DNA from 2 places in the Rhizobium sp. BK049 genome. Region 2 is predicted to be linked to the other one. Evidence: riboswitches for the same ligand, from Rfam matches in the RefSeq annotation. Region 2 holds a riboswitch; the other holds the start of a gene.

Region 1 (15,386 bases), on a different contig from region 2:
CAGTGTTGACCCAGGGCAGAAAGACCCCGGCCAGCCAGATTGCCGGCGGCAGCAGAGCCCACCATTCCATCTTCTTGCGGTCGAGTGCGAGAAAACCCGCCACCCAGGCGCTCTGGCCGAGCAGCGCGATGGCATTGCCCACCTCGATGGAAAACAGGCTGGGGATTTCGCTGCGCAGCGAGATCATCGCAAAGCCTATGGCAGTCAGAAAGAAGCCCAGGCCCCAATAGAGATAGGCTTCATTTCTGACATTGTGGCGCCAGGCGACGAAGAGCACCAGAGCGAGTGTCATGGCCTCCGAACACCAGATGGCGAGACCTGTAGCGATATTGAACACGGCAGCAACCCCTTGCCCGTCGACCTTGTCTGTTGGCCCGCATTCTTGCGGAGGAAGCTCGCCACTTCCTTAATGTCGTTGCACTGCGGCATGATTTTCGGCCGGTATCTGGCGATAGGCTTTCCGTTGGGTAAACGTGCTTGAGCGCTGTCGAATGGAGTTCCTTCATTCTGTCATGGAGAAAAGCGAGGGGAGACGACATCGAGGGCTCGCGGCCGACAGGAGTTTGCGAGAAAGAGGCTGTCGGCGCCCAAGCCCTGGGGCCCTGCCCCGTCTTCTTAACGTTATCCCAATGCGTGTCTTGAAGAGGAGGGCAGGGACACTCTATGTAGGGATAAGACATTTTCTTTGATTCCCGGCGTGCCGGCATGACGTTGACAAAGGACGCACATGAGAAACCCAGTTGATACCGCAATGGCCCTCGTGCCGATGGTCGTCGAACAGACCAACCGCGGTGAACGCTCCTACGACATCTATTCCCGTCTGTTGAAGGAACGCATCATCTTCCTGACCGGCGCCGTCGAGGATCACATGGCGACGCTCGTCTGCGCCCAGCTTCTCTTCCTCGAGGCGGAAAACCCGAAGAAGGAAATCGCTCTCTACATCAATTCTCCCGGTGGCGTCGTCACCGCGGGCATGGCGATCTACGACACTATGCAGTTTATCAAACCGGCGGTTTCGACGCTCTGCATCGGCCAGGCCGCGTCCATGGGTTCGCTGCTGCTGGCGGCCGGCCATAAAGACATGCGCTTCGCCACGCCGAATTCCCGCATCATGGTTCACCAGCCCTCGGGCGGCTTCCAGGGCCAGGCCTCGGACATCGAGCGCCACGCCCGCGACATCCTAAAGATGAAGCGCCGGCTGAACGAGGTCTATGTCAAGCACACCGGCCGCAGCTACGAGGAAGTTGAAAAGACGCTCGATCGTGACCATTTCATGGATGCGGACGAGGCCCAGGGCTGGGGCGTCATCGACAAGGTTCTGACATCACGCCTCGAGATGGAAGGCGAGCAGGCCTAGTAATTAATTGGGATGGTGTTTTCCTCGCCACAGTTCTATCTCATTTGTGATCGAACAAGGCTTTCAACTGGCGACGAAGACGCTAATAGTAACTATTAATGCTATGTTGAATTTTTATGACATAGCATTTGGCATTCGAAGGGGAATTCGTTGCCACCGGAACCCTGACATGGTTGATTGGGACCGGTTTGTAGCCCCTGAAGCCCTTCTCGGCAAAGGCTCCGGAAACGGAGTGCCGCCAGGAGCTGATAGAGTGGACCGCGATTTCGCCTTGAAATGCGGCGTGCTGGAAGGAAAGTGATATGAGCAAGGTCAGCGGCAGCAACGGCGGCGACTCCAAGAACACCCTCTATTGTTCGTTCTGCGGAAAGAGCCAGCACGAAGTCCGGAAACTGATTGCCGGACCGACCGTCTTCATCTGCGATGAATGCGTCGAATTGTGCATGGACATTATCCGCGAGGAGAACAAGTCCTCGATGGTCAAGTCCCGCGACGGCGTCCCGACGCCTCAGGACATCATCAAGGTCCTCGATGAATACGTCATCGGCCAGCGGCAGGCGAAGAAGATCCTGTCGGTCGCCGTTCACAACCATTACAAGCGCCTGGCGCACGCCTCCAAGAACGGCGAAGTCGAGCTGGCGAAGTCCAACATCATGCTCGTCGGACCCACAGGCTGCGGCAAGACCTATCTGGCCCAGACGCTCGCCCGCATCATCGACGTTCCCTTCACCATGGCGGATGCGACGACGCTGACAGAAGCAGGCTATGTCGGCGAGGATGTCGAAAACATCATTCTGAAGCTCCTCCAGGCGGCCGACTACAACGTCGAACGCGCGCAGCGCGGCATCGTCTACATCGACGAAGTCGACAAGATTTCGCGCAAGTCCGACAATCCGTCGATCACCCGCGACGTCTCGGGCGAGGGCGTGCAGCAGGCGCTCTTGAAGATCATGGAAGGCACGGTCGCTTCCGTTCCGCCGCAGGGCGGCCGCAAGCACCCGCAGCAGGAATTCCTGCAGGTCGACACGACGAACATCCTGTTCATCTGCGGCGGCGCCTTCGCCGGCCTCGACAAGATCATCTCCGCCCGCGGCGAGAAGACTTCGATCGGCTTCGGCGCGACTGTGAAAGCTCAGGACGATCGCCGCGTCGGCGAAGTCCTGCGCGAACTGGAGCCGGAAGATCTGGTCAAGTTCGGCCTCATTCCCGAGTTCATCGGCCGTCTGCCGGTTTTGGCGACGCTCGAGGATCTCGACGAGGACGCGCTGATCCAGATCCTATCCGAGCCGAAGAACGCGCTGATCAAGCAGTATCAGCGGCTGTTCGAGATGGAAGATGTGGAACTCACCTTCCACGAGGATGCATTGCGTGAAATCGCCCGCAAGGCGATCGTGCGCAAGACCGGCGCCCGCGGCCTTCGTTCGATCATGGAGAAGATCCTGCTCGACACGATGTTCGAACTGCCGACGCTGGAAGGCGTGCGCGAGGTGGTCATCTCGGAGGAGGTGGTGCGCGGCTCGGCTCGTCCGCTCTACATCTATGCCGATCGTCAGGAAGAAAAAGCCAACGCTTCCGCGTAATCTTATGGTTTTCGCACCGTTATTTTAAGGGGCTTGCCATGGGCGAGCCCCTTTCTATTTGAAAAACCATGCGAGGCGCTGTTAGTATTTTGCCGGTGGGAACTGGAGCTTGCCTTTGCCGATGTTGCGCAAGGGGCGGTGCTTGCAATGATGCAGTGATTCCGTGAGTGTATTGCTGGCGTTGTATTTAGCCGGGTCGGAAGTGGTAAGCGCCGGTCCAGCCACGCGTTTCATAGTGCTGGTGTTCCGTTGTAACGAAGCTGTCATATACGGGGAACGCGGGCGTTAGCGTGGCTTGAAAAGCATAGTAAGAACCTCCACTTGTAGGCCAAGTGAGAGTGCCGGCCGATCCCAAGCGGCCGTGCAAAGAGCCCGGTAACGGGACGATGGAAAGGATAAAAAATGACGAAGAAAACGTCTGTAGCGAGCAGCACTGCCTACCCTGTTCTGCCTTTGCGTGACATCGTGGTTTTCCCGCATATGATCGTGCCGCTGTTTGTCGGACGGGAAAAGTCGATCCGTGCGCTCGAAGAGGTCATGGGCTCGGACAAGCAGATCATGTTGGTGACGCAGATCAACGCCAGCGACGATGATCCGGACCCTTCGGCGATCCACAATGTCGGCACCGTGGCAAACGTGCTGCAGCTGCTGAAGCTGCCTGATGGCACCGTCAAGGTTCTGGTCGAAGGCCGCGCCCGCGCCGAGATCGACACTTATACGAGCCGTGAGGATTTCTATGAGGCGCTCGGCCATGTGCTCGAGGAGCCCCATGACGATCCTGTCGAACTGGAAGCTTTGTCTCGCTCGGTCGTTTCCGAATTCGAAAGCTATGTGAAGCTGAACAAAAAGATTTCGCCGGAAGTGGTCGGTGCCGCCAGCCAGATCGACGACTATTCCAAGCTCGCCGATACGGTCGCCTCGCATCTGTCGATCAAGATCACCGAGAAGCAGGAGATGCTGGAGACGACGAGCGTCAAGCAGCGTCTCGAAAAGGCTCTCGGCTTCATGGAAGGCGAGATCTCGGTGCTGCAGGTCGAAAAGCGCATCCGCTCGCGCGTCAAGCGCCAGATGGAGAAGACCCAGCGCGAATATTATCTCAATGAGCAGATGAAGGCGATCCAGAAGGAGCTCGGTGACGGCGAGGAAGGCCGCGACGAGATGAGCGAACTGGAAGAGCGCATCTCCAAGACCAAGCTGTCCAAGGAGGCCCGTGAAAAGGCGGAGGCGGAGCTGAAGAAGCTGCGCCAGATGAGCCCGATGTCGGCGGAAGCCACGGTCGTGCGCAATTATCTGGATTGGCTGCTCGGCATTCCGTGGGGCAAGAAGTCGAAGATCAAGGCCGACCTCAACAATGCCGAGAAGATCCTTGAGGCCGATCACTTCGGTCTCGACAAGGTCAAGGAACGCATTGTCGAATATCTCGCCGTGCAGGCTCGCGCCACCAAGATCAAGGGCCCGATCCTCTGCCTCGTCGGCCCTCCGGGCGTCGGCAAGACCTCGCTCGCCCAGTCGATCGCCAAGGCGACCGGCCGTGAGTATGTCCGCATGGCGCTCGGCGGCGTTCGCGACGAAGCCGAAATCCGCGGTCACCGCCGCACCTATATCGGCTCGATGCCCGGCAAGGTCATCCAGTCGATGAAGAAGGCGAAGAAGTCCAACCCGCTCTTCCTGCTCGACGAAATCGACAAGATGGGCATGGATTTCCGTGGCGATCCGTCTTCGGCCCTGCTCGAAGTGCTCGATCCGGCGCAGAACTCGACCTTCATGGACCACTATCTGGAAGTCGAATACGACCTGTCGGATGTGATGTTCATCACGACCGCGAATACGCTGAACATCCCTGCACCGCTGATGGACCGCATGGAGATCATCCGTATCGCCGGCTACACCGAAGATGAAAAGCGCGAGATCGCCAAGCGGCACCTGCTGCCGAAGGCTATCAAGGAACATGCGTTGCAGCCGGAAGAATTCTCGGTCAGCGACGATGCCCTGATGGCGATCAGCCAGCAGTACACCCGCGAAGCCGGTGTCCGCAGCTTCGAACGCGAATTGATGAAGCTCGCCCGCAAGGCGGTCACCGAGATCATCAAGGGCAAGACGAAGTCCGTTCACGTGACGGCCGCCAACATCGCCGACTATCTTGGCGTCCCGCGCTTCCGCCATGGCGAAGCCGAGGGCGAGGATCAGGTCGGCGTCGTGACCGGCCTTGCCTGGACGGAAGTCGGCGGCGAGCTGCTGACCATCGAAGGCGTGATGATGCCGGGCAAGGGCCGCATGACGGTTACCGGCAATCTGAAGGACGTCATGAAGGAATCGATCTCGGCGGCGGCTTCCTACGTCCGCTCGCGCGCTGTCGATTTCGGCATCGAACCGCCGATGTTCGAAAAGAACGACATCCACGTGCACGTGCCGGAAGGTGCGACGCCGAAGGATGGCCCGTCGGCCGGTGTCGCCATGGCAACCGCCATCGTTTCGATCATGACCGGCATCCCGGTCAACAAGCATGTGGCCATGACCGGTGAAATCACCCTTCGCGGCCGGGTGCTGCCGATCGGCGGTCTCAAGGAAAAGCTGCTGGCAGCGCTTCGCGGCGGCATCAAGAAAGTGCTGATTCCGGAAGAAAACGCAAAGGACCTGGCGGAGATTCCGGATAACGTGAAGAACAGTATGGAGATCATCCCGGTCTCGCGGATGGGCGAGGTGATCAAGCATGCGCTGATCCGTCGGCCGGAGCCGATCGAGTGGGATGGCACGGTGGAAACGCCCGTCATCACGTCGGTCGAAGGCCTCGATGATACGGGCGCAACGATCGCGCATTGAGTGGCGTTTGCCACATTTATGCCCGATTGAAGCAAAAGACGCAAAAAGGCTGGCGGAAACGCCAGCCTTTTTTGTGAAAACGTCATGGAGACGCTTGCTTTTCCTTGATTTGCAGGGCTTTTGGGTTCCCGGCGGGCCTGATGAAACCTATTCTGCGCCTAGCTTAGATTTGAGTCGTTTCATACCATTTAGAAAGGGGTGGAAACATGAACAAGAATGAACTCGTGTCCGCAGTGGCCGAAAAGGCAGGACTGACGAAGTCTGACGCGGCTTCCGCTGTTGACGCGGTTTTCGACGTTGTCCAGGCCGAACTCAAGAACAAGGGCGATATCCGCCTCGCTGGTTTCGGCAGCTTCACCGTTTCTCATCGCGCTGCAACAAAGGGCCGCAACCCGTCGACCGGCGCTGAAGTCGATATTCCAGCCCGCAACGTGCCGAAGTTCACGCCCGGCAAGGGCCTGAAGGACGCCGTCAACGGCTGATTTGATCGTCCGGCAGTCGTAAACGAGAACGGCTGAGCAGGATTTCGAGGGGTTCGGCGCTGCCGGACCCCTTTTGTTTTGCCGCTTGCCGTAGGCAGCGCCTTGTTTTACGAACGATGCTGTTCTCAGGGCGGGGTGAATGTCCCCACCGGCGGTAAGGGCTGTGGCCCGAGCCCGCGAGCGCCTTCTCAAGCTTCGGCCGGGGAAGGGGGCAGCAGATCCGGTGCGATTCCGGAGCCGACGGTATAGTCCGGAAGAAAGAGAATGAGCATGGCCGTGAGCGGGCAGGGGACTGCCGGCCTCTGCGCGCCGTCGCCTCATGCGTCCTGATTTATGTTGGTCGCCTGCATAATTCCTTAAATCGGAATCGATTTAAGGATGAACTATGCAGCAATTAAAAGCGCTAGAGCGTCTTTTGCGCGTCTGGAAAGACGCGCGGCGCTGTAGTTCCGGATGGAAGACATGAATCAGAATTCCCTTGCAGTCTCGCAATCTCGCGCCGTTGCCGGCGCTGCTTTCATGGTGCTTGGAGGCGTCGCCTTCTCGCTGCTCAACGTCGTCACCCAGTGGCTGACCATGAAGCTCGCCTTTCCGCCGGCCTCCGCAGCCTTCTGGCAATATTCCTTCGCCTTACTCTTCTCCTTGCCCTTCCTGCGCAAATCAGGCCTTTCGGCCATGCGTACGGACCATCCCTGGCGACACGTCGTGCGCGTCCTCTTTGCCGCGCTTGGTGTCGAGGCCTGGGTTTCCGGTCTTGCCTCAGTGCCGATCTGGCAGGCGATCGCGCTGGTCATGACCTCGCCCTTCTTCATTATCCTCGGTGCCCGCCTGTTCCTCGGTGAGCGCGTCGGCCCGGCCCGCTGGGCAGCGACTGGTGTCGGCTTTGCTGGCGCGATGATCATCCTCCAGCCATGGTCTGATAGTTTCACCTGGGCGGCGCTCCTGCCGGTGCTCTCGGCGCTGCTCTGGGGTGCCTCCTCGCTTATCACCAAGAGCCTGACCGGTATCGAGAGGCCAGAGACCATCACCGTCTGGCTGTTGGTGCTGCTGACGCCGATCAACGGCGGTCTGGCACTTGCGGCGGGCTTCGCCGTACCGACAGGCACGACACTCGCGCTCTTCCTTCTGGCAGGCCTCCTGACGGTCGTGGCGCAATATCTGCTGACCCTAGCCTATGCCAGTGCCGACGCCGCCTATGTCCAGCCATTCGATGATCTGAAGCTGCCGCTGAACGTGCTCGCCGGCTGGTTGTTTTTCGGTTATGCGCCGGCCGGTTATCTCTGGCTGGGCGCCGCGCTCATTCTTTCAGCGTCGCTCTTCATCATGCGAAACGAGATGCGCCGGGAAAGTCGGCCGGCCTGACGCCGATCTCTGAAAACGCGCGGGCTGTCATGTCTCTGTCATGGCAGTCCCGCAAAACCCCTCTGTTCGATCTTTCGACATTGGGGGATTTCATGACAATTTTATCGCGCAAGGCAGCGCTCGCTTCTGTGCTTCTCGCATCCGTTGCCGTCCAGGCCGCGGCCGAACCGGTTTTCAACCGCATCGCCTCCTTCCCGGTCGCCCAGAACCTGCCTGCTGACAAGGACAAGCTTTCGCCGACATCCGCGGAAATCATCACCGCAACCGACGACGGCAACACGCTGATCTATAGCGACAGCCCGCTCGGTGCGATCGGCTTCATCGACATTACCGACGCCAGGGCCCCGAAGGCCGACGGTGCGATGATGATGGACGGCGAACCGACATCGGTCACCTCGAGCGCCGGCAAGGCGCTTGTTGCCGTCAACACTTCCGAAAGCAAGGCCAAACCCTCCGGCCGCCTCGCGATCGTCGACGTGGCGACGAAAAAGATTGAGCACACCTGCGATCTCGGCGGCCAGCCGGATTCGATTGCCCTCAACAAGGACAAGACGCTCGGCGCCATCGCGATCGAAAACGAACGCGACGAAGAGGTCAATGACGGCAAGATCCCGCAGATGCCGGCCGGCGAGCTCGCCGTTTTCCAGGTCAACAACGGCACCGTCGACTGCGGCACCATCAAGCATGTGGCGCTGAATGGTCTCGCCGGTGTTGCCCCTGAAGATCCGGAGCCGGAATTCGTCGCTTTCAACGGCCTGAATGAAATTGCCCTGACGCTGCAGGAAAACAACGGGATCGTCATCATCGACGCCAACACGGCTCAGGAGAAGACCCACTTTACCGCCGGCAGCGTCGATCTCTCCGGCATCGACACGAAGCGCGACGGCGCCCTGAAATTCTCGAGCGAATCGAAGGGCGTGCTGCGCGAGCCGGACGCCGTGAAGTGGCTGGACGACAACCGCCTCGTCGTCGCCAATGAAGGCGACTATCAGGGCGGCTCGCGCGGCTTCACCATCTTCGACAAGACGGGCAAGGTCCTCTACGAATCGGGCGCATCCTTCGAACGCGCCGTCGCCCATATCGGCCATTATCCGGAAAGCCGTTCGGGATCGAAGGGCGTCGAGCCGGAAGGTCTCGAAGCCGCCAAGTTCGGCGATGACCAGTATTTCTTCCTGCTTGCCGAGCGCGCCTCGGTCGTCGGCGTGTATAAGGATACCGGCGCCGACCCCGAACTCGTGCAGCTTCTGCCGTCGGGCATTTCGCCGGAAGGCGGGATCGCTATCCCCCAGCGTAATCTCTTTGCGACCGCAAATGAACTCGATCTCGGCAAGGGCGGCGGAGTGCGCTCGCACGTAATGATCTACGAGCGCTCGGAAGGCGAAAAAGCCTATCCACAGATCGTCTCCGCCGAGAAGGACGGCAATCCGATCGGTTTCGCAGCGCTTTCGGGTCTCGCCGCCGTTCCCGGCAAATCGGGCATGCTCTACGCCGTCAGCGACAGCTTTCTGGGCTCGCAGCCGACGATCTACACGATCGACGCAACCAAGAAGCCGGCCGTCATCACCGACGCCCTCGTCGTCAAGCGTGACGGCGCTCCGGCCCAGAAGCTCGACATCGAAGGCATCGCGGTAGCAGCCGACGGCTCCTTCTGGCTCGCCTCGGAAGGAAACAGCGAGCGCCTCGTCCCGCATGCGCTCTACAACGTCAATGCCAAGGGCGACATCAAGGCCGAGATTGCTCTGCCTAGGGAACTCGCCGCCAACGAAATTCGCTACGGCTTCGAGGGTGTCACCATTGTCGGCACCGGCGACGATGCCACGTTGTGGATGGTCGTCCAGCGCACAGTGGAGTGACGACGAGAAGGGCTTCGTCAAGCTCGTCTCCTACAATCCGAAGAAAAAGGAATGGGGCGCCGAGCGCTATCCGCTCGACAAGACGGAAAGCGGCTGGGTCGGCCTGTCTGAGATCTCCGCCCACGGCGACAACGTTTACATCATCGAGCGCGACAACCTCGTCGGCGACGCCGCCAGGCTGAAGAAGCTTTACAAGGTGGCGATCTCGGAACTGAAGCCAGCCAAGCTCGGGGCCGAACTGCCGGTCGTGAAGAAGACCGAAGCACAAGACTTCCTCGACGAACTCAAGACCGTGACGAACGGCTATGTGCTCGACAAGCTCGAAGGCTTCACCTTCGACGCCTCCGGCAAGCCTTACGCTGTCACCGATAATGACGGTGTGAGCGACTCTTCCGGCGAGACCTTGTTCTTTCCGGTGGAGCTGAGTGCCACGAACTGAAAGCTGCCCCTCACCCTAACCCTCTCCCCGTTAAAACGGGGCGAGGGGACGTGCCAAGCGCAACGTCGAGGTGAAGGAAGCACGTGCGGCATATCCCTTCGCCCCGCTCGCGGGGGTCCGGAGGACGGGTCGAAACCGGTGGCGCGACCCCGGTCGGTGGCGGCAGACAGATGAGGGGCCGCTCTCGGCTCGCTGCAGCCTTCAATAAAAGCGACTCGCTCCAGCCTTACCAGCGCTGATGCACATGCGGCGCGATCAGCCGATTGTATATCTCGCGCGTCCCCACCATGAGCTCGGGCGAGAGCGGCGCGAGATCGGCTGCGGCCGCATTGGCTCTCGCCTGTTCGGCATTGCGGGCGCCGGGGATGACGACAGTAACGGCTTCAGCCATCAGGATCCAACGCAGCGCGAAGGCGGCCATAGTGACGCCGGCCGGCACCAGCTTGCGCACTTCCTCGACCGCCTGCAGCCCGACCTCGAAAGGTACGCCGGCAAAGGTCTCGCCGACGTCGAAAGCTTCGCCGTGGCGGTTGAAATTGCGATGGTCGTCGCTGGCAAACTGCGTCTCGCGGCTGATCTTGCCGGAGAGAAGACCACTTGCCAGCGGCACGCGCGCAATGATCGCCACATTCCTGCGACGTGCTTCCTCGAAGAACAGATGGTCGGGGCGCTGACGGAAAATGTTGTAGATGATCTGGACGCTGACGACGCCGGGATATTCGATCGCCTTCAGCCCGTCCTCGACTTTTTCGACGCTAACGCCATAACCCTTGATCTTTCCGGCCTTCTGCAGCGCGTCGAGGCCCTCGAAGACCTCAGGGAGGTAAAGCACCTCGCGCGGCGGGCAGTGCAACTGCACGAGATCGAGGCTGTCGACCGCGAGGTATTTGAGGCTGCGGTCGATGAAGCCTTCGAGATTGGCCTTGGTATATCCTTCCGCGACATGTGGGTTGAGGCGGCGGCCTACCTTGGTTGCGACCATCGGGCGCTCGCCGCCGCGCGTCTTCAGGACATCGGCAATGATCTTTTCCGAGCGGCCGTCGCCGTAAACATCCGCCGTGTCGACGAACGTCATACCGGCATCGAGCGCGGCGTTCAGCGCCGCCCGCCCATCCGCCTCGCTGATATCGCCCCAGGAGCCGCCGATTTGCCAGGCGCCGAAGCCGACATTGGTAACGGTGAACGGCATGCGGCCAAACGCATGGTGTTTCATGAACATCTCCCTAGGTTATGAACGCTTTGGCCTATCAGGCGGGCAACTGCGCGGCAATTGCCGATCTGGTCTTGATCGGTCGCCTCGATCAAATATCGTCGCACCGTAAAGCTTCAACAGCATGGATGGAAAGGAACGATCATGGAGATCAAACCCGCTGGCTCCAGCCCCTCGACGAAGCCGCCGGCCGACTATTTTACCGGCGCCGTTCGGCAGGATCCGTTGATCGAGCCGCCGACGCCGGCAAGGGTGAAGGCAACCTCCGTCACTTTCGAACCCGGAGCCCGCACCGCCTGGCACACGCATCCGCTCGGCCAGACGCTGATCGTCACCTCAGGCAAGGGCCTTGCCCAGAGCTGGGGCGGGGAGATTCGCGAGATTCGCGCCGGCGACACCGTCTGGTTTGCGCCGGGCGAAAAACACTGGCACGGCGCCGGCCCGGACACGGCGATGACGCATATTGCCATTCACGAGGCATTGGACGGCAGCCATGTCGACTGGATGGAAAAGGTCAGCGACGAACAATATTCCGGCAAGGCGTGAACTGATCAAAGGCGCTTCAGGCAATAGGAAAAATGCGCGTGTGATTCGACCGTCAGGAATTCGAATTGCCAGCCATAATCCTTGCAGAATTTCGTAACCGCCTCGACGACACCGTAGACGATCGGTTTGACGGTGTTGCCGGTGCAGAAATCATGGCCGGCAATGCGTCCTGTGCGCTTCACCTTCCTCTCGCAGAGCAGGAGCTCCTGCCAGGTGAGCTCGAAAGAATGATCGGTGTCGATATAGGCCCAGTCGAGGAAGTCATCCTCGAATTCGGCGAGCTTGTCGAGCGATGTGCCTTGCATCAGGTGCAGCCGGCCAGCCTCGATCTCGGCCGCGAAATTCGTGTGAATCGCGTCGAGCCCGGAGCTGTAGCGATCCATCGACCAGGGATCGATGAGATAAAGCTGGGCCGGGCGATTCTTTTCCAGGATCTCCGCCGTATACTCGCCGAAGGCCGCCCCCACCTCGACGCCGATGCCGCCATTCGGGATCCGGTAGAGCAGTTCGCCCCGATCCGGCAGCAGCCGGGCGTTTTCTATATGATGGGCGCTGAGCGGGGTGCGCGGCATGCTCGCCCGCAACGCCTGCCTTTCTTCACGTGTCTTCATCTTTGATCTCGGGATTGGGGCCGGCTGACGGCCCTTGTGCGGTTCGAGGGGAACGTAGGAGCAGCCGAGGCGGATGACAACGGCATGACAAGAATTTGCTTCTTGCGGACAAAAGGTTAAGTTTCGCCTGTGAATGACGAAAGAGCCCTGGGAGGAGCGACTTCATGAGACGGATGTGGCCCGAAGAGTTCAATGCAATCATTGCCCATGCCGAAGAAGTGATGCTGGAATCATCCGCAGAAGCAGGCGCCGGCGAGCCGCTGCACCGGAAAGCGCTGAAGGCGCGCATCGCCATGGAAGATTACGAGCGAATCTGGCCGCTCGCCGAGATGCGCTTCCGCTTGGGCGAGGGGCCGTTCGCCGGCAAGGCCATCACGCTCATCACCACCAACCCTCATTATCATCCCTGGCATCCAAAGGATGGTGGCAGCGTCGAATCCGTCTCGGACAGCGGCCGCCACTACAAGACGGATTATCTCGTCGTCCATTTCCTACTCGATGACGTACGGGAAACCTCGCCCGCCTGACGGGCTATCCCGGTGTCGCCAAACGGCGACGCCGGGATGGTGACGCCGAGTTGATCTTCACCCTGATGACAATGACGGCGATATTGCTAAGCTCCCGGAACGATCCGTGCCAATTGGAGGTTCCCATGACGGGCAATGTGCTGGATATTCCGGTCAAGACGGTGGATGGTCGACAGACCACGCTGAATGAATACAAGGGCAGGGTGCTTCTGATTGTCAACGTCGCCTCGAAATGCGGGCTCACGCCGCAATATGAGGGGCTCGAAAGACTCTATGGCGAAAAGCGCGAGCGCGGCTTCGTCATCGCCGCTTTCCCCGCCAACGACTTCAAGGGCCAGGAACCAGGCACGGACGCCGAGATCCTCGATTTCTGCACCACCACCTACGACGTCATCTTCCCGATCTTTTCTAAGATCTCGGTCAAGGGCGAGGCCCAGCACCCGCTCTACCGGCAGCTGACCAAATCAGGCGTGAAGACGACGGGCGAGGGTCCGATGCGCGAACGCCTGAATGTCCACGGGATATCAGGCGGCGACGAGGACGACATTCTCTGGAATTTCGAAAAATTCCTGATCGGCCGCGACGGCAAAGTCGCCGCCCGCTTCGCGCCTGATGTGACGGCAGATGATTCGCGGCTGGTTTCGGCGGTGGATCAGGAGTTGGCGAAGGGATGATTTGCCGGCAGCCGAGCAGGATCTTCAGATCCCGAGGACGGTCACAAGCGGAGGCGTAAAGTCCTTGAAGCCCAGTATCGGCTGGTCGCACCTTCTGTCAAACTTCGTCTTCGGTACGTGGCGCTGGCATTTCGGATTCGTCTTGAAGGCGTTTCCGGGCAGCCTGACATAGACGGAGCTTGGCGTGCAAAGGGCAATCGCAATGCACAGCGTCAATGCGGAGCATAGAGTTCTCATGGCACCCCCCGGCGCGGTAAGCCTTCAAGCGCGGAGACTTCCGGGCGACGAATAGTCTCATTTTTGCCCGCCCTCATCCATTCGCCCAATAGGAGGTGCGCGGAGGCTGGAGTAGTCCGTTTTGGTGGAACCTGGCTTCCCAGACGGCGCCGCATTTGACCTGCCGGACAGCTATGCTGTGCCGGAATGTCTTGCCGAATGTCGGTTCGCGTTCATGTAAGACAGCTTCTGCAGAGGCAGATAGCTGCATTGAGCCAATCCGCGGCAGATCACTGCGGCTCGACATTACTCTTCGAAACTCAAGAGGAAAAATGGTGGGCGATGAGAGACTCGAACTCCCGACATCCTCGGTGTAAACGAGGCGCTCTACCAACTGAGCTAATCGCCCATCGCTGGCGAAGCCGATTGGCCTGCTGCGTTGGTGGCCGTGATCTATGCGGATCGCGGCAAAACCGCAAGAGTGTTTGTGAAGAATTTTTGATTTTTTTGGCGGTGGTCTGCTCGTCTGCGCTGCCGAACGGGCTCGGTCGGCCTGTGGATAAAGGGGAGGGGGAGCCGCGGGCTTATGCATTTTGCCTGCGCTGTCGGCTCCGATCGTGCCTCGCTACGGCTGCGGAGGTTGGAATTGCCGGCTTTCCGTTCTTCCTGCAGCGGCTTTGCCGAAACAATTCAACGACTGTCATGGTTTTGTCTCCAAACCTGCTTGACACTAAAAGGCGAACCCCGTAGTTAGCCGCTCATCGAAACGGCCAGCCGTTTTGGTGAGGGTGCGAAGGCATCCGGATTGCTTGAAATGAAGTGCGGGTGTAGCTCAGTCGGTTAGAGTGCCGGCCTGTCACGCCGGAGGTCGCGGGTTCGAGCCCCGTCACTCGCGCCATTTCAAAGCAGGCGTTCAATCGCCGCCGTCCGGCTCTTCCGTCCGTCATGCGCGGGTGTAGCTCAGTCGGTTAGAGTGCCGGCCTGTCACGCCGGAGGTCGCGGGTTCGAGCCCCGTCACTCGCGCCATTCTCTTCCGAAAGCCATGCAGTTTCCAGGGGTCAGGCATGCAGCTTGAATCGACATCTGCGGATTTGTCGCGACATCGTTGCATCTGCTTGATAATGTCCGCCCGCGACGCGTCGAATTGCCTCTGTAAAAGTCTTGCGCCGCGGCGTCGGCTGCGCTAACCACGGCTTGTTGCAACGCACGTTCGCTTGTCGGGCAATTGCCCAAATGCGCCGCCTGGCGCCTCCGGCAAGCAAGGATGAACATGATGACTGAACTGCTCAGTTCCTATATTCCGATCGCTATCTTCATCGCCATTGCGCTCGTTATCGGCCTGGCGCTGCTCATTGCGCCGTTCGCCGTGGCTTTCAAAGCGCCCGATTCGGAAAAGCTCTCGGCTTACGAATGCGGTTTCAACGCTTTCGACGACGCCCGCATGAAGTTCGACATCCGCTTCTACCTCGTGTCGATCCTCTTCATCATCTTCGACCTCGAGGTCGCCTTCCTCTTCCCCTGGGCCGTTTCCTTCGGCGCCATCGGCTGGTTCGGCTTCTGGTCCATGATGGTCTTCCTCCTCGTGCTGACCATCGGCTTTATCTATGAATGGAAGAAGGGAGCCCTGGAATGGGAGTGACCCCTGTGAGCAACCAGCCGCTCGTCGCGCCGCAGCCGAAGGGCATCATCGATCCGTCGACCGGCAAGCC
Region 2 (15,386 bases):
GCAGGCCGAATTTGCTGGCGCTATAGGCGGCCGCGAAAGGTGCCGCCGCAAAGCCGCCGAGCGAAATCATGTTGATAAAGACGCCCCTGTCCTGCTTCAAGAAGATCGGCAGCACCGCATGGGCATCGTTCATGTGGCCGATCAGATTGGTGCGGATGATCTGCTCATGCGCCTCGATCGGCGTTTCCTCGAACCGACCGACCGCGCCGACGCCGACATTGCTCACCCAGACGTCGATATCGCCGAGAGCCTTTGCCCTGTCGGCCAGCGACCGCACGGCAGCAGGCTCGGTAACGTCGGTAACAACGGAAATCGCCTCCGCACCCAGACCCCGGCACGTCTCGGCAACCTTTTCCAAGGCCTCGCCGTTGCGGGCCGCCAGCACCAGCCTGCTTCCGCGCCGAGCGAATGCCTCGGCAGTGGCCTGACCGATGCCGCTCGATGCTCCCGTAATGACGACCACTGCATTTTCGAGATTGATAGACATCGTTCCGCCTCTCTGCCTGGGGAAAGCGCCGGCGCCACAGCGCGCATCCATCAAACACCTCCGTGAAAGCGGAGTTCCCGAATGACGACCGCTGCCTGCATACTCGGCCCCGGAAAAGCGACTCGTTTCCCGATATTTGCGAGCATTGTCTCGCATCCCGCTTCTGCAAGAGTCGCCGGCCAAGCGCAGCGTTCCATCCGGTTACGATTGTCTTGCGCACCGAAACTATGCGATGACCAATCCACCAAGAGATGCAACGGATAAAAGGCGCGCCATGAAGAAGATCGGTTTTCTCTCGTTCGGGCACTGGACGCCCTCGCCCCAATCGCAGACGCGCTCGGCAGGTGATGCGCTGCTGCAGTCGATCGACCTTGCCGTTGCGGCCGAGGAGCTCGGCGCCGATGGGGCTTATTTCCGCGTGCACCATTTCGCCCGGCAGCTCGCCGCGCCCTTTCCGCTGCTTGCCGCCGCCGGCGCCAAGACCAGCCGGATCGAGATCGGCACGGCGGTTATCGACATGCGCTATGAGAACCCGCTTTACATGGCCGAGGATGCCGGTGCTGCCGATCTTATCGCCGGCGGGCGGCTGCAACTCGGCATCAGCCGCGGCTCGCCCGAGCAGGTGATCGACGGCTGGCGCCATTTTGGCTATGCGCCGCCGGAAGGTCAGAGCGAGGCCGACATGGCCAGGCATCATGCCGAAGTCTTCCTCGAAGTGCTGCGCGGCGAAGGCTTCGCCAAACCGAACCCGCGGCCGATGTTTCCAAACCCGCCGGGCCTGCTGCGCCTCGAGCCGCATTCGGAAGGCTTGCGCGAGCGTATCTGGTGGGGCGCAAGCTCCAACGCCACCGCCGTCTGGGCGGCCAAGCTGGGCATGAACCTGCAGAGCTCGACGCTGAAGGACGACGAGACCGGTGAGCCATTCCACGTCCAGCAGGCCAGCCAGATCCGCGCCTATCGTCAAGCCTGGAAGGAAGCCGGCCACACGCGCCAGCCGCGCGTTTCGGTCAGCCGCAGCATTTTCGCGCTGGTCGACGACCGAGACCGCGCCTATTTCGGCTACGGCAACGACGAAAGCGACAAGATCGGCTTCATCGACGAGAAGACGCGGGCGATCTTCGGTCGCAGCTACGCTGCCGAACCTGACGTGCTCGTCAAGCAGCTTGCGGAAGACGAGGCGATTGCTGAGGCCGACACGCTGCTCCTCACCGTGCCCAACCAGCTCGGCGTCGACTACAACGCCCACGTCATCGAGGCGATCCTCGCTCACGTCGCTCCGGCACTCGGCTGGCGCTGACGGCGAGGGTTGGCGCGAGCCTTCGATATGCGCTGTGGTAATGCGAAACGGCAGCTGTCGTTGGGCCGGCATCATTTCGATGCGCCCGGGACCTAACTGGCGCGGTCGGCGTTGATGATGCGAGCCTTGAATCGGTCACGTCGCGACCGACTTAAGGCTGCAGTCGAATCGCTCGAGTTGCCTCATGCCGCGCACGAACCTGAACGACATCCTGATCTTCATGGCCGTCGTCGATGCCGGAACCTTTATCGCCGGGGGGCAGGCCATGGGCCTCTCCCGTTCGGCGGCGGGAAAGGCCGTCACCCGCCTCGAGGAGCGGCTCGGCGCGCGCCTGCTCAACCGTACGACGAGGACACTCAGCCTGACTGATGAAGGACGAGTGTTCTATGACCAGGGGCTGCAGATCCTGGCATCGGTCGACGAGGCGGAGGCGAGCATTGCGGGGCGAAGTGGTTTGCCGCGAGGCGTTCTCAGACTTGCCGTTCCCGATGTCTTCGGGCCGCTGGTCATGCTCCCTTTACTCGAAAAATATCTTCGCACGTGGCCCGACGTGCAGGTCGAAGTGAGCTTCACCGATCACGCGGCCGACATCGTCGAGGATGGCTTCGATCTGGCGATCGGAATTGGCGCGAAGTCGTCGGCCGCCGACAGCCGATTGATCACGCGCGTGATCGCGAGTGACAAGGTGCTGCTCTGCGCCTCGCCCTCCTATCTCACCGAACGCGGCGTCCCCAATGATATGGCGGATCTGGCCGCCCATGACTGCCTGTTCGTCACCAGCCGCGGCCAAAGGCAGGGCTGGCGCTTTCGCAGCGGTGGCGGCTGGATCAAGGCGCAGGGGCGCAGCCGCCTGAGGCTCGACAGCGGTGAAGCCCTCCACGACGCTGCCCTGGCCGGCTTCGGGATCGCTCTCCTGCCGAACTTCATCATTGCCGCCGATTTGACCGCCGGCCGTCTCCGGCAAGTCCTCCCTGATCTAGAAACCGACGACACCAAAATCTTGGCGCATTATTCCGACAAAGGCGTGTTGGAGCCGCGCGTCCGCTGCTTCATCGATCTGTTGATCGAGGAATTCGGAGGTCAAGGCTAGGCCCGCGCGGCGCTGATGCCACCGCCTTGTCAAAACCGCGAAAGCTCTTGAGCGCCAGCGGAGAGAGGGTGGCGGCGAGGTAAGCGAGGCCGCAGAGAAGCAGCGCCGCGCCAAGCCCGATTGTGCTGATCAGCGCGCCACCGACGAGGCCGCCGAAGGGAATGAGGGCAAAGCACAGGGCGGTGTTCATCGCGGTGACGCGCCCGGACAGCGGTTTGGGGATCCGCTCGAAGATCACCGCCGACAGGATCGGGTTGAGGAAACCGGAGGCAAAGCCTGCGATTGCGAGTGTTGCAAACACGGAGCCGAGCGGCGCATCCACCGCGAGCACCAGGAAGCGCGGAAATCCGGTCAGGAGGAAGGCCACGGTATAGACGATCAGACGCGGCATGCGCTCGCCGATAACAGCGGCAATCACCGCGCCCGCGATGGAAGCGCCGGAGAAGGCGGCGAACATCGCTCCGAGCAGCTCCGGCCCATGCCCGGCATTCTTCGTCCAGACGGGCAGCAGCACGGCGTGATAGGCCTGATCGAGCAGATTGGTGATCGCCACCATGGTGACAATGCTGACGAGCACGGCGTCGCTGCGCAGAAAACGCCAGCCTGCCCGAAGATCGTCGAGATAGGACGACGTTCTGCCAGGCCGCGAGTCGGGCGCGGCGGGGATCTTGGGAACGCGGCGGGTGCCGGGTATGCCTGATGCAACGACCAAGGCAGCCGCAGCGAAGGTGGCGGCGTTGACGAGGAGCGCCTGACCCGGGCCGATCAGTCCGATCAGCGCGCCCGCGCCGGCCGCACCCACCGTCGAGGCCAGCCGCTCGATGGCGCTGGAGACGCCGGTCACCCGTTCGAGCGGCACTTCGGCGAGGGTCGCGATATCGGGAACCATGGCCTGCTTGGCGGCATCGGAAGGCCCGCGCAGCACACCCATGGCAAAGACGAGGGGCAGCAGCACCGGCACGGTCAGCACAGCGAAGAGATCGAGAAGCGGCACCAGCCCTACCGTGATCACGGAGGCCGTGTCGCAGATGATCGCGATGCGCTTGGCGCCGATGCGGTCGATCAGCGGCCCGCCGAGCGCCTTGGCGAGCACATAAGGCAGCATCTCCATCATCGCCGTCAGCCCGGTCAGCACCGGGCTGCCTGTGGCGCTCAGCACGAGCCAGGGGATGGCGATGGTCGATAGCCGGGTGCCAGAAAGTGAAAGTGTCTCTGCGGCGGCAAGCGCCAGGAATGGCCTGCCTTCTCTCACCGCTCGTCCTCCCACTCGCGGTGCGGCAGCCGGCCCGGATAGGGGAAGGCGTGCAGCATGACATAGAAAGGAACCATGCCAGGATTCCGGGACGCCGCCTCCCCCAGCGGCGGGGCGGCCCGCATCGCTTCAAGGATGATGCCTGTCAGCCGCTTCGTCAGGGCCTCGGCTTGTTCCGCCGTCATCGGGATGATGATGTCGTCGGCCGTTGTCGCCCTGCGCCATTCCGCCGGCAGCTCGGCATATTCCTCCAGCGCCTGCTGCATCTGGCCGACCTGCAGCGAGAGAGCCGCCTGGTTGAAGGCCATGTCGAGATCGAGCGCCTCGCCTTCGGATTCGCTCGGGGGAACCGAGGTCAGTTCGTGGCGGGCACGCCACCAGCGGTCGCGCCGCGAGACATGCGGCGCTTCCTCGATGAAACCGTATTGGGCGAGCTGGCGCAGGTGATAGCTGGTCGCGCCGCTGTTCAGGCCTAGCCGAACGGCGAGCTGCGTCGCCGTGGCGGGACCGTCGATCCTCAGCATGCCGAGCATGCGCAGCCGAACCGGATGCGCCAGCGCCTTCAGCGCGGTCGGTTCGGGCACGACACGGCTGACGGTGCGCGAGGCAACAGCATCGGCGGCGGGTTCGGACTTCTGCTCTTTCATGACCCATCATATAATTGCAAACATATCTTTGCAAATAATCCGTTGCAAAACTATCCACCTCCGAAAGGCGCTTGAAAACCGGCTTCGGCCCTAGTCAAGCATCATCACGCGCCCTAAGAGCATCGCCACGATCCGCATGAACAAGGGGCAAGGGATGGCTGAGGAAGCGCAGAAAAACATCGGCACGTGGTATATCGACCCCCATGCCGAAGACAGGATGGCCGATGGGCATGCTCCGATCTGGCGCCACCTGATCGATCTCATGCTCGAGCGGGACCTTTCCGAAAAGAGCGTGCTCGATTTCGGCTGCAACCAGGGCGGCCTGTTGCGGCATCTCTATGCGATCCGCCCATTCCGCAAGGCGCTGGGTATCGACATCGCCGAAACTTCTATTGCCAAGGCTGAGACGCTGACAGGCAATCTGCCGATCCGGCATCAGGTCGGCGGCAGGCTGGAGGGCTGGAGCGACGAATTCGATCTCGCCCTCAGCCACGAGGTCATTTACCTCGTCCCCGACATCGACGCGCACGCTGCCGATATTCGCCGGGCACTGAAGCCGGGCGGCGTCTATTATGCGGTGACCGGCTGCCACACGGACAATCCGCTCTGGCCGAAATGGCGCGAGCTCGTCGCCAACCGCACCAATACCGTCGTTCAGGATCGGTCGATCACCGATTACGGCCGCGCCTTCGAAAGGGCAGGCTTCGACGTTTCTGCCCGCAAGCTTGAATATGACGGATTCATTCCCTTCGTCGCGGATGGCTGGACGCCGGACTTTGCCGATGCGCTGAATTACTACACGCAAACAAAAATCGTCTTCCGGCTGGTCAAGCGCTAAACACTGCTGGCTGAAGTTTCATCAGCTCCACATCGAAATGCGGCGGACTATTCGGAGCGAGCTGGACGAAACGGCCCCTGACGCGGAAGATTTCCTGGACGAGGCCGCACTCCGCAAGCTCGCGCGGCGCGCCGTCGAACCTGAGCTGCCCCTTTTCGAGCAGCGAGATGCGGTCGCTGACGGCGATCGCCTGGTTTATGTCGTGGATCGCCATGACCACGGTGACGCCCTTTTCGCGGCTCAGCCGATGTACGAGATCGAGCACTTCGACCTGATAGCCGATATCGAGGAAGGAGGTCGGCTCGTCGAGTAGCAGGATCTCCGCCTCCTGGGCGAGAGCGGCCGAAATCCACGCCCTCTGTCGCTCCCCGCCGGACAATTCGCGCAGGCTGCGATCGGCTAAATCAGACAGGCCGGTGCTTTCGAGCGCCCATTCGATCGCCTCTTCGTCGCGGCTGTCGTAATAGCGGAACAGACCGACATGGGGATAGCGGCCCTGGCGCACGAGCTGGGCGACGGTCATCTCGTCGGGCGCCGTCGGCTGCTGCGGCAGGAAAGCAAGCTTCTTCGCCAGCATCCGGCGCGACATGGAAGCGACGGCAACGCCGTCGAGCGACGCCCTGCCCTCCGCCGGCCGGATGAGGCCGGCCAGCGCATGCAACGCCGTGCTCTTGCCAGAGCCGTTCGGCCCGATCAGCGCCCGGATCTCCCCCTTTTCGAGCGAAAGGCTGAAGCTGTCGAGAGCTTTGCGCTTGTTGTACATCACCGAGAGGTCGGAACAGGACAATGGCATTTCGGCCTCACATGGTTTTGCGCAGCAGCGCCAGCAGAAGCGGCACGCCGAAAACGGCCGTGACCACGCCGATCGGGATTTCCTCGGCATGGCCGAGTAGCCGGCCAATGAGATCACCGAGCGCGACGACGACGGCGCCGAGCACGATCGTCAGCGCCAGCGACAGCCTAAAATTCCGCCCGGCCAGGAAGCGAGCGAGATGGGGCACGATGAGGCCGACGAAGACGATCGGCCCGACCGCGCCGACGGCACTTGCCGCAAGCGCGCAGGAGACGACCAGCACGATCGAGAACTGCCTGCGATAACCGAGCCCGAAGGACCGGGCGACGGGCGCATCGAACTGCAGCAGCATCAACGGCCGGTAGATCACCGGCAGCATGGCGAGGCCGGCGATGGTGAAGGGCAGCAGGAAGAGCGCATGATCCCAACTGCGGGCGTAAAGGCTGCCGGACAGCCATTCGAGAATGATCTCGATGCGGGCCGATCCCCATCCGGCGATGAGGCCGATCGCCACCGCATGCAGCACCGCGCCGACCGCCACGCCGCAGAGCGTGATGCGTAGCGCGCTGAGGCCGAGGCGGAAGGCGAGCAGATAGATGACGCCGCCGGCGAGTAGGCCGCCGGCAAGCCCTGCCGCCGGCAGCCATGCGACCGGCAGTTCGGCCAGCGTGTTCGAGCCGGGCTCGAAAATATAGACGGTAAACAGCAGAAAGATCGTTACCGACAGTGTCGCTCCCTGCGACACGCCCATCAGCGAGGGATCGGCAAGCGGATTGCGGGTGATGGTCTGCAAGAGATATCCCGCCAGCGAAAAATGAATGCCGGCTAGGATGCCGGTGGCGATGCGCGGCAGCCGGATATCCAGAATGATCAGCCGCGCCTCCGCCGAGCCGCCGCCGCTCAGAACGGCCGCGACGTCTCCCATGGGAATGTCGGCGACGCCGAGAAAGATCGCCGCCGCAATTGAGAGGACCGTTAATACGGCGAGCGCAGCTGTCATGCCGAAGCTTGCCTGACCGGCCAATATCGATGCCGGCGCGCTCATGGCGTCTCACCGGCAAGGCTCAGCCGCCCGCGCTGGACGAGATAGATGAAGATCGGGCCGCCAAGCATTGCGGTGACGATGCCGACGGGCAGTTCACGCGGGATGGCGATGCTGCGCGCGAAAACATCGGCGACCGTCACGATCAGCGCGCCGAGCGAAGCGCTCAACCCGATCTCCCAACCCGTGCCGCGGGGTTTCAGCAGCCGGGCGATGTGGGGAGCGGCAAGACCGACGAAGGCGACCGGCCCGGCGACGGGCGCAACGCCCGCGACCGGAATGACGGCAAGGATGAGAACGAGCGGCTTCCACAGGCCGAGCTGCAGGCCCATGCCGGCCGCCGCATGATCGCTCAGCATGAACATGCCGATGACCCGCCGCAGAAGGAGCGTCCCGGCAACCCCGGCGAACGTCCAGGGCAGCATATAGAGGACATGTGACCAGCTGCGCCCCTGGAAGCCGCCGGCAAGCCAGAAGAGCAGCGATGCCGATTGCGGCCCTGTCAAGAGCAGCACATAGGTGGTGATCGCGCTTAAGAACAGCGAGACGCTGACGCCGCCGAGCGCAAGCTGCAGCGGCCGCCCCTGCCCGCCGCGCGAAACCCAGAATGTCACCGAGGCAGCCAAGACCCCGCCGGCAAGGCCGATGAAGGGATAATAGGCAGGTGAAAGCCAGGGCAGAAAAACGAAGCAGCAGACGATCGGCGCGACCGCCCCGGATGTCACGCCGGTAATGCCCGGATCGGCCAGCGGATTGCGCGTCAGCGTCTGCAGCAAGTAGCCGGAAACGGCAAGGCCCGCCCCGCCGGCGGCCGCCGCCAGGCTGCGCGGCAGCCGCAGCGTCCAGACGAGGACAGATTCGAGCTTGCCGTCGGGCGCCAGAAGCACGCGCAGCGCTGTCTCGACCGAAAGCGTCTTGGCGCCAACCAGCAAGCCGAGCATCGTCGCCAGCATCGCGGCGGCGACAATGAGCCCTATGGCCAGGAATGATTGCCGGGGGCTCATCGCAGGCCTTTTCCTTGAACTTAGTTCTGCAGTTCGGCCGGGATCAGCTTGGCAGCCTCGGCCTTGACATCGACAGCCGGGAACGTGTCGGGGTAGAGGTAGTGCGCAGCCTCGCGCAGCACGATTTCGCGGGCGATCGGGCCGTTGGTCTCGACCCACTGGTCGCCGACGTAGAAGACGCGGTTGTTCTTGACTGCCGACAGCTGCGACCAGATCGGGTTGCTCTCATGCGGGCGATCCGGGCCCGAATCATAGACGAAGATGACCTCCGGATCCTTCTCGAGCATGGTTTCGAGGCTGAGGTCGATGCCGAACTCGCCGCCCGGATTTTTCGGCCCCGGAACATTGTCGCCGCCGATCGCGGCGACGATCGAGGCCGAGGTATTTTCCGTGTGGAAGGCGAAGGGTGTCGCGCCGCCCCACATGATCAGGAAGCGCGGGTGAACGCCCTTCGGCGCCTTGGCGGCAAATTCCGCAAGATGCTTGCGGAATTCGGCGTTCAGCTGCTCGCCGCGTTCGGGCTGGCCGAGCAGCTTGGAAAGGGCGGCGGTCTCGCTGTAGCTCTCTTCGAGCAGTTCCATATTATAGGCGACGTAGGGCGCGATGTTTTGAAGCTGCGCCGCATTGCCGACCGTATAGCGGCGGATCGCGACGATCAGATCCGGCTTGGCTTCGGAGAGAAGTTCCAGATTGGGCTTAGCGCGCTGGCCGATCTGCTTCATTCCGGAAGTCAGGCCCAGCAGGAATTCGGGCTCGCGGCCTTTCGTCATATAGGTGCTGGCGACCGGCTTGATGCCGAGTGCCAGCGCGACGTCATCTGCGAAATAGGAAATCGAGGCAAGGCGCTTCGGCTGTGCCGGAACTTCGACGGTGACGCCACGATCGTCGACGACCGAGACTTTCTTGCCGTCGTCGGCCGGCGCGGCCCCTGCCACGAGCATTGCGGACAGTCCGAGGGCCGAGAAAAATTTATGTGCGTATCGAGTCATATCTGAAAACTCCCCTCTGACCGGCAGAGGCTTTAGCCAAAAAAGCGGAGTTTAACAATCATGATTCTTTTGCGCTGTTTCTGGGAAGGGACGGCACTGCCTGCACAAGCGGTCAGTTCCCATCTCAGGCTCAATCCTCAGCCAAAGTGAAGACGGCGCACGGCTCGGCGATGCCGCGCAGGGCGTGCTCGCCGAGCGGCGTCAGCGCAGCCTGGGTATTCGCCGCCACGGCGCCTGAGATCAGCACGCTGTGGCCGAGCGGCTTGCAGAGCCCTTCCAGCCGGCTGACCAGATTGACCGCCGGGCCGATGGCGGTGAAGTCAAGCCTGTCGGCGGCGCCGATATTGCCCCAGAGGATTTCGCCGAAATGCAGGGCGGCCCCGAAGGGCAGCGGCGCCAGCCCCTCAGCCTCACGCATCCGATCGAGATGAACCATGCCGGCGCGGCAGGCGGCTACAGCCCGAAGCGCCGCCTCACAGGCCTCTCGATCAGCTCCGGCCCCGTTGCCGGAAGCAGCAGTGACGGGAAAGATCGCCAGCACGCCGTCGCCGATGAATTTCAGCACCTCGCCGCCGAAGGCATGCACGGCGCCGGCGACGCGGTCGAAATAAGCGTCGAGCGCGGATATCATCGCCTGCGGCTCCGTCACTTGGGAAAGCGCGGTGAAATCCCGCAAATCGGCGCAGAGAAGAGCGGCGCGAATGGTTTCGCCGGTGCCCCGGGCAAGCGCACCCGCCTGAACGCGAGCCGCACTGCGCCGGCCGAGGTAGGCTTCCAGCAGCGCCGCCTGCGCTTCCCGCGCAGCAAGGACTGCGAGTGGCGCCGCAGCAAAACGCGCGACGTCCTGCAGCCGCGCGGCTTCATCAGGAGAAAATTCGTCCGCCCCTGCCCCCTTGCCGATGCCCGCCCAGCCGAGCACGGCGCCGTCCCGCGAAGCTCCAATCCTCTCCTCCCAAACCGGCCCGAGCCCGGCTAGCCATTCGCGCCCGGCATCGCTTTGCGGTGCGGCGGCAAACCCCAGCGCCTCGATGACGGCTCCGGTTTCCGCCCGCCACAGCCAGCTACGCCGCGCTATGATCGGATGCGGCACCGAAAGTGTCAGCGCGCCGCCGGAAAGCTCCAGGCCGTCGGCCAGCAGCCGGCGCCCGAGCTCGGCCAGAAACCGTTCGGGGCCGGGCGAAGCCGCAGCCTCGTCAATCAGCCAGGCAATGGAGGAAGGCAGATCCATGGGTTAACATTGGCATTGCAACAGGACGGGGGCAACCCCGCGACATCAGCCCCACGGAGACTCCTGCGGCATCTCAGGAGGTCTCCGGTATTCGCCTGTTGGCAACCAAAAATGCGCAACGACATCGTAGGACTTGTGCCGAGGATCTGCGGCGATCCAATTAAGAAAATGTAAATAAAGGTTTTCTGTTAATGATTGCCCTGGCCAGATGCAGAGCATGACTGACTTCATCGGCCCACTCAGGACACCTGTGGATTTCCTATCGGCACTTGCCCCCGCCGAGTCCCTCCGCAACCCTGTCAACCCCACCTCCCAACAACACTGTGGAAAACCATTCATCATGGTGGAAAACAACCCAATAAACACCTTTAAATTGCGCGACATTCGTTCGTTTATGTGCGAACTTGTCATTAGCGATTGAGGGGTTGCTATGGGCACGACATACTGGCCGAAAGACCCGCTGGACGGGAATGACATGACCCTGCTGACGTCGATCCTTCGGCGCTGGTGCGCGCGTTATGGGATCGAGTTTACAGCCGAAGAAAGCAAAGGGAAGGCGAAGGAACTCGTCGAATGGTTCGAGTTCGGTGTCAAGGATCCGGCCGAGCTCGAAGAGCTGATCGACGGAAAGCACTGGCTCGTCAGCCGCATCTGAGCGCAGCGTTATTTCAGCTGATAAAGGCCGGGCGAAACATCGCACCGGCCCTCGTTCGTCTCCCTCTGTCAAAAGTTTTAGTAGTCATCGCGCCAGCGGCGTTCGCGGTCCCAGCGCCCCTCATAGCGCCAGCGCGGGCCATCCCAATCGCGATGACGCCGCTCCCAGCCCCAGCGGGGCGGACCGCCATAGAAAGCTACAGGCGGCGGGCGGCGCCAGTTGCGCCGGCATTCGCCCCAGCGGGTCAGATGCCAGCCGCGACCACAGGCGTAGTCGACCTTTGTGACAGTGCTCTCAACCTTGATTGCCCCGATCGGCATCGCCTGAGCTGTGCCAATCGAGAGGCTGCCAGCGAGCAAGGCAGCCGCGATAGAAAGTGCCTTCATCGAAAACTCCATTTCATCCAGCCGCAATCACCTTAGGACCGCCAAATTGAACTGGAGATGAACTGCGCGTTCATGTTTGCGGACGATAAAGCAGCACTTTTTTTGACCGCAGCGGACCGTTCTTCCCGTAGGGTCAAGCGCTTGGGGAGCATCCTGTCGCCTGCCGAAAACCGTTCATGTCCTTCCGTAAAAAGGATCTGGACCCGGGTCCCGCCCGGCCGCGACTTCCGTGAGCCGGCCGAGATAATGCGCCCAGCCCTCCTCATGACCGGCGCATTGCTCCGCACTCGGCAGACCGCTATGGGTGAGCCGCAAAAGCGTTCCGCCTCCTTGCTCGATCAGATCGATCTCGACCAGGCTCGATCCCGGCGGCACCACCTCGCTGCCATCCCAGCCGAAGCTGTAGGCAAGCCGATGCACCGGCACCACCTCGCGGAAGGAGCCGCGCGCAAAACGGGCGCCGGTGACGTTCACGAGATAGAGCCCACCCGGCTCCGGCTCGACCTCGGCCTCCGTCCCCATCCAGCGCAGGATCTTCTCCGGATCGGTCATCAGTGCAAACACCGCCGCCGGCGGCGCCGCAAGATGCGCCTCGCGGCGCACGACGAAAGATTCTGGCATCGCTCTCTCCCATGGTTGCTGCTCTACCCCTCAATGAGGCCGAGCAGCATGCTTTTTCGACATGGATGTCCTCAGCGGAAGCATGTAGGTGGATGCGCACGCTGCGCAAGGGCGATGGGGCACGTGCCCTTCGGACGAAAACGTCTTCCCTATTGCCAGCCCGCCGCCTTGGCCCTATTGTCCGCGCCGTTCTCAGGGCGGGGTGAAAGTCCCTACCGGCGGTATGCAGTTTCGATTGCGAGCCCGCGAGCGCCTTCCTCGGAAGGGTCAGCAGATCAGGTGAGATGCCTGAGCCGACGGTCATAGTCCGGATGAAAGAGAACGTGCGCTGCTGCTGCCCTCCGGGCTGGCTGCGGATGCTCGTGATCGCCTTGGGTGATGTGTCTGTACGCCAAAGGAGATTACCATGACACCCACCCGTTATGCCTTCGTCAAAGCCGGCTGGCACGCCGATATCGTCGACCGTGCGCTCGAAGGTTTCCAACAGCTTGTTCCCGCCGAACAGATCGACGTATTCGACGTCCCCGGCGCCTTCGAAATGCCGCTGCTGTCGCGCGATCTTGCCGCGAGCGGGCGCTATGCCGCCGTCATTGCCGCCGCCTTCGTCGTCGATGGCGGGATCTACCGCCACGAATTCGTCGCCCAGGCCGTGGTCGATGGCCTAATGCGCGCCGGCATGGATACCGGCGTGCCGGTGCTGTCGGTCTCACTGACACCGCATCACTATCAGGAAACCGAGCATCACACGCAGATCTACCGCGCTCATTTCGTCGAGAAGGGCCGTGAGGCTGCGCGCGCCGCTCTGATGATCGGCAAAACGCGCGCCGCCCTTGCTGCTTAAAAGCTAGCGCAACAGACGGCGGGATGGCCCGCCGTCTTCTTCATGTCGACTGAAGAATTGATTCGACGCTCGACCCGCGCTGTGGTCCACTCGATCCTGACATGTATCGCCATTCTTAATGCGTCCAAACCTCAAGGGAGCTGAAGATGAGCAATGCAATGCGCAGTGAACCCCCAACCGAATCCATGAAAACACGACCGGGCGACACCAAGCTCGAAGTGGTCGTCATTCCCGTTTCCGACGTCGACCGCGCCAAACGTTTTTACGAGAGCCTTGGCTGGAGGCTAGAAGCCGATTTCGCCAATGATGCCGATTTCCGCGTGATCCAGTTCACCCCACCGGGCTCCGGTTGCGCGATCATCTTCGGCAAGAATGTCACCGCCGCCGCTCCCGGCTCCGCCCAAGGCCTCTATCTCATCGTCTCCGACGTCGAGGCCGCAAGGCGCGATCTCATCGCCCGCGGCGTCGAGGTGAGCGAGGTCTTCCACGATGCTTCAGGCGTCTACGCCGGCAAGGACGAGCCCTATCTCTTCGGGCGCCTGCGCATCGCCGGCCGCGACCCCGACCACCGCAGCTATCGTTCCTTCGCCTCGTTCAAGGATCCCGATGGCAACGGCTGGCTGTTCCAGGAAGTCACCACACGCCTGCCGGGACGCATCGACGCCGATGAGACCGCCTTCTCGACATCGAGCGACCTCGCCGCCGCCCTCCGCCGCGCCGCCGAGGCCCACGGCGAACACGAGAAGCGCAATGGAGGCAAACACGACGAGAACTGGCCGGACTGGTACGCCGAATACATGGTCAGCGAACAGGCCGGCAGGCAGCTGCCGTTATAGGTGGCGGCACGGAGCAGCCGCCTTGCCCGTCGGCACCTCAAGGTGAGGCTCTTCGAGCGGCAGATGCTTTCTTCTTTGCTTTGTCGGTATGCCATGTGACAACCACACGGCATACCCTCTCCGGGCTCATCAGGTCGCGACTCACCGATCGAATATATCCCGCCACTGCTTCTCGCCGATCAGACAGTCCGCCGTCGGCGCGTCGGCGGCTATCCTCTCCACCGTCGGCGAGGGTGAAATGCCGCTGATCTCGAGCACCAGCTTGCGGCGCACGGCGATGGCGAAATCCTCAATCCTGTGGACCGGCAGCACGAAGCTGCCGGGGCCGCCGATCACGCAATCGGCGTAATATTTGTCGAGCCCTCCGGGAGCATCGGAAGGACGCAGCATGATCGCCAGCCCGTTGATGATCATGCCCGACGCCACCGCCTTGTCCCTGGTGGCCGTCACCGGGCTGCCGGAATTGTTCGGACCGTCGCCGGAGACGTCGATCACCTCACGCCTGCCGCGAAAGGGTCCGGTGGTGATCATGCTGGCGCCCTGATCGATGGCTGTTGAGATCGAGGTGCGCCGTTGCGTGGCTATCGGCCGGGCGTCAAGCTTATCGGCGAAGGCGATCGCATCCGCTTCCGTCTCAATCACCTGCCAGTCGATCATCGAATCCTGGACGACATAGCCCGCCCATTCGAAATAGCTGATGGCGATGCGGCCGGTGAGCCCGCCTTTGACCGCATCGATGAATTCCTTGTGCTTGAGCGCCTCGACATAACCGTCGCGCTGAATGCCGATCTCTTCGAAATCCATTGACCGCGAGGTGTCGACGGCAAGCACCAGCGTCACATCAACCTCGTTTGCGCCCGCCCCAACTGTCGGCACGACTCCGGTAAGACCCATGAGTACCGCAAGCGTGGTCAGCATCGGCAAATCCCCGCGCATCGAGCAGGGAAATGTAACACAACTTGGCCCGCGAAGGACGCCCGGCCTCGTGCGGGGTTTCAATTTTCGGTGATATCAGGAGCGCCTGCCTTGTGCCTTGAGGCCGCTGCGGGGAACTCACAGAGAGACTCTCCTGCCATGCAGCTTTCCAGGACCTCAACGCAAAGGCGCCCATAAAGGGTTCTTCCACGCCTTCAGCGCTTCCAGAAAAACCTGCAGGCGCAGCGGCAGGAAGCGGCGGGTGGGATAGACGGCGTGCACGAAGATTTCCGGCGAGGACCAGTCCGGCAGCAGGCGAATGAGCTCGCCTCGGTTGATCCCTTCGTCGCAATAGGTCGAAGGCAGCAGCCCGATACCGTGGCCGCGATAGGTAAAGGCGCTGACCGCCTCGAAGTCCCGACTGGAGACCGGCCCGGACACGCGCACGTGGGCCGACTTGCGGCC

Evidence for each region. A riboswitch is a leader RNA that binds a small molecule or an ion and turns the genes downstream of it on or off. The one in region 2 is predicted to bind FMN.
Region 1: it holds a riboswitch for FMN, as region 2 does, so the genes downstream of both, FHT70_RS05500 (DMT family transporter) here and FHT70_RS14820 (6,7-dimethyl-8-ribityllumazine synthase) in region 2, are expected to answer to the same signal.

Annotation. Positions count from the first base shown of each region.
Region 1 is NZ_JACHYV010000004.1:52,373-67,758, reverse strand. It holds gene FHT70_RS05525 (GGDEF domain-containing protein) at 1-337, opposite strand, end outside; gene clpP (ATP-dependent Clp endopeptidase proteolytic subunit ClpP) at 728-1,357, shown strand; gene clpX (ATP-dependent Clp protease ATP-binding subunit ClpX) at 1,660-2,937, shown strand; gene lon (endopeptidase La) at 3,340-5,757, shown strand; gene hupB (DNA-binding protein HupB) at 5,964-6,239, shown strand; FMN riboswitch at 6,357-6,509, shown strand; gene FHT70_RS05500 (DMT family transporter) at 6,702-7,601, shown strand; partial or broken gene FHT70_RS05495 (esterase-like activity of phytase family protein) at 7,694-9,893, shown strand; gene FHT70_RS05490 (aldo/keto reductase) at 10,120-11,106, opposite strand; gene FHT70_RS05485 (cupin domain-containing protein) at 11,248-11,649, shown strand; gene FHT70_RS05480 (class I SAM-dependent methyltransferase) at 11,655-12,260, opposite strand; gene FHT70_RS05475 (hypothetical protein) at 12,425-12,787, shown strand; gene FHT70_RS05470 (glutathione peroxidase) at 12,913-13,461, shown strand; gene FHT70_RS30675 (hypothetical protein) at 13,486-13,698, opposite strand; tRNA gene FHT70_RS05465 (tRNA-Val) at 14,011-14,086, opposite strand; tRNA gene FHT70_RS05460 (tRNA-Asp) at 14,499-14,575, shown strand; tRNA gene FHT70_RS05455 (tRNA-Asp) at 14,627-14,703, shown strand; gene FHT70_RS05450 (NADH-quinone oxidoreductase subunit A) at 14,951-15,316, shown strand; gene FHT70_RS05445 (NADH-quinone oxidoreductase subunit B) at 15,307-15,386, shown strand, end outside.
Region 2 is NZ_JACHYV010000012.1:118,746-134,131, reverse strand. It holds gene FHT70_RS14895 (SDR family oxidoreductase) at 1-487, opposite strand, end outside; gene FHT70_RS14890 (LLM class flavin-dependent oxidoreductase) at 762-1,784, shown strand; gene FHT70_RS14885 (LysR family transcriptional regulator) at 1,969-2,874, shown strand; gene FHT70_RS14880 (MFS transporter) at 2,834-4,126, opposite strand; gene FHT70_RS14875 (helix-turn-helix domain-containing protein) at 4,123-4,773, opposite strand; gene FHT70_RS14870 (class I SAM-dependent methyltransferase) at 4,928-5,611, shown strand; gene FHT70_RS14865 (ABC transporter ATP-binding protein) at 5,601-6,404, opposite strand; gene FHT70_RS14860 (iron ABC transporter permease) at 6,412-7,449, opposite strand; gene FHT70_RS14855 (iron ABC transporter permease) at 7,446-8,450, opposite strand; gene FHT70_RS14850 (ABC transporter substrate-binding protein) at 8,471-9,439, opposite strand; gene FHT70_RS14845 (adenylate/guanylate cyclase domain-containing protein) at 9,570-10,667, opposite strand; gene FHT70_RS14840 (hypothetical protein) at 10,885-11,088, shown strand; gene FHT70_RS14835 (hypothetical protein) at 11,098-11,322, shown strand; gene FHT70_RS14830 (hypothetical protein) at 11,400-11,708, opposite strand; gene FHT70_RS14825 (SRPBCC family protein) at 11,883-12,329, opposite strand; FMN riboswitch at 12,514-12,656, shown strand; gene FHT70_RS14820 (6,7-dimethyl-8-ribityllumazine synthase) at 12,736-13,170, shown strand; gene FHT70_RS14815 (VOC family protein) at 13,317-14,006, shown strand; gene FHT70_RS14810 (DUF1194 domain-containing protein) at 14,148-14,924, opposite strand; gene FHT70_RS14805 (LysR family transcriptional regulator) at 15,099-15,386, opposite strand, start outside.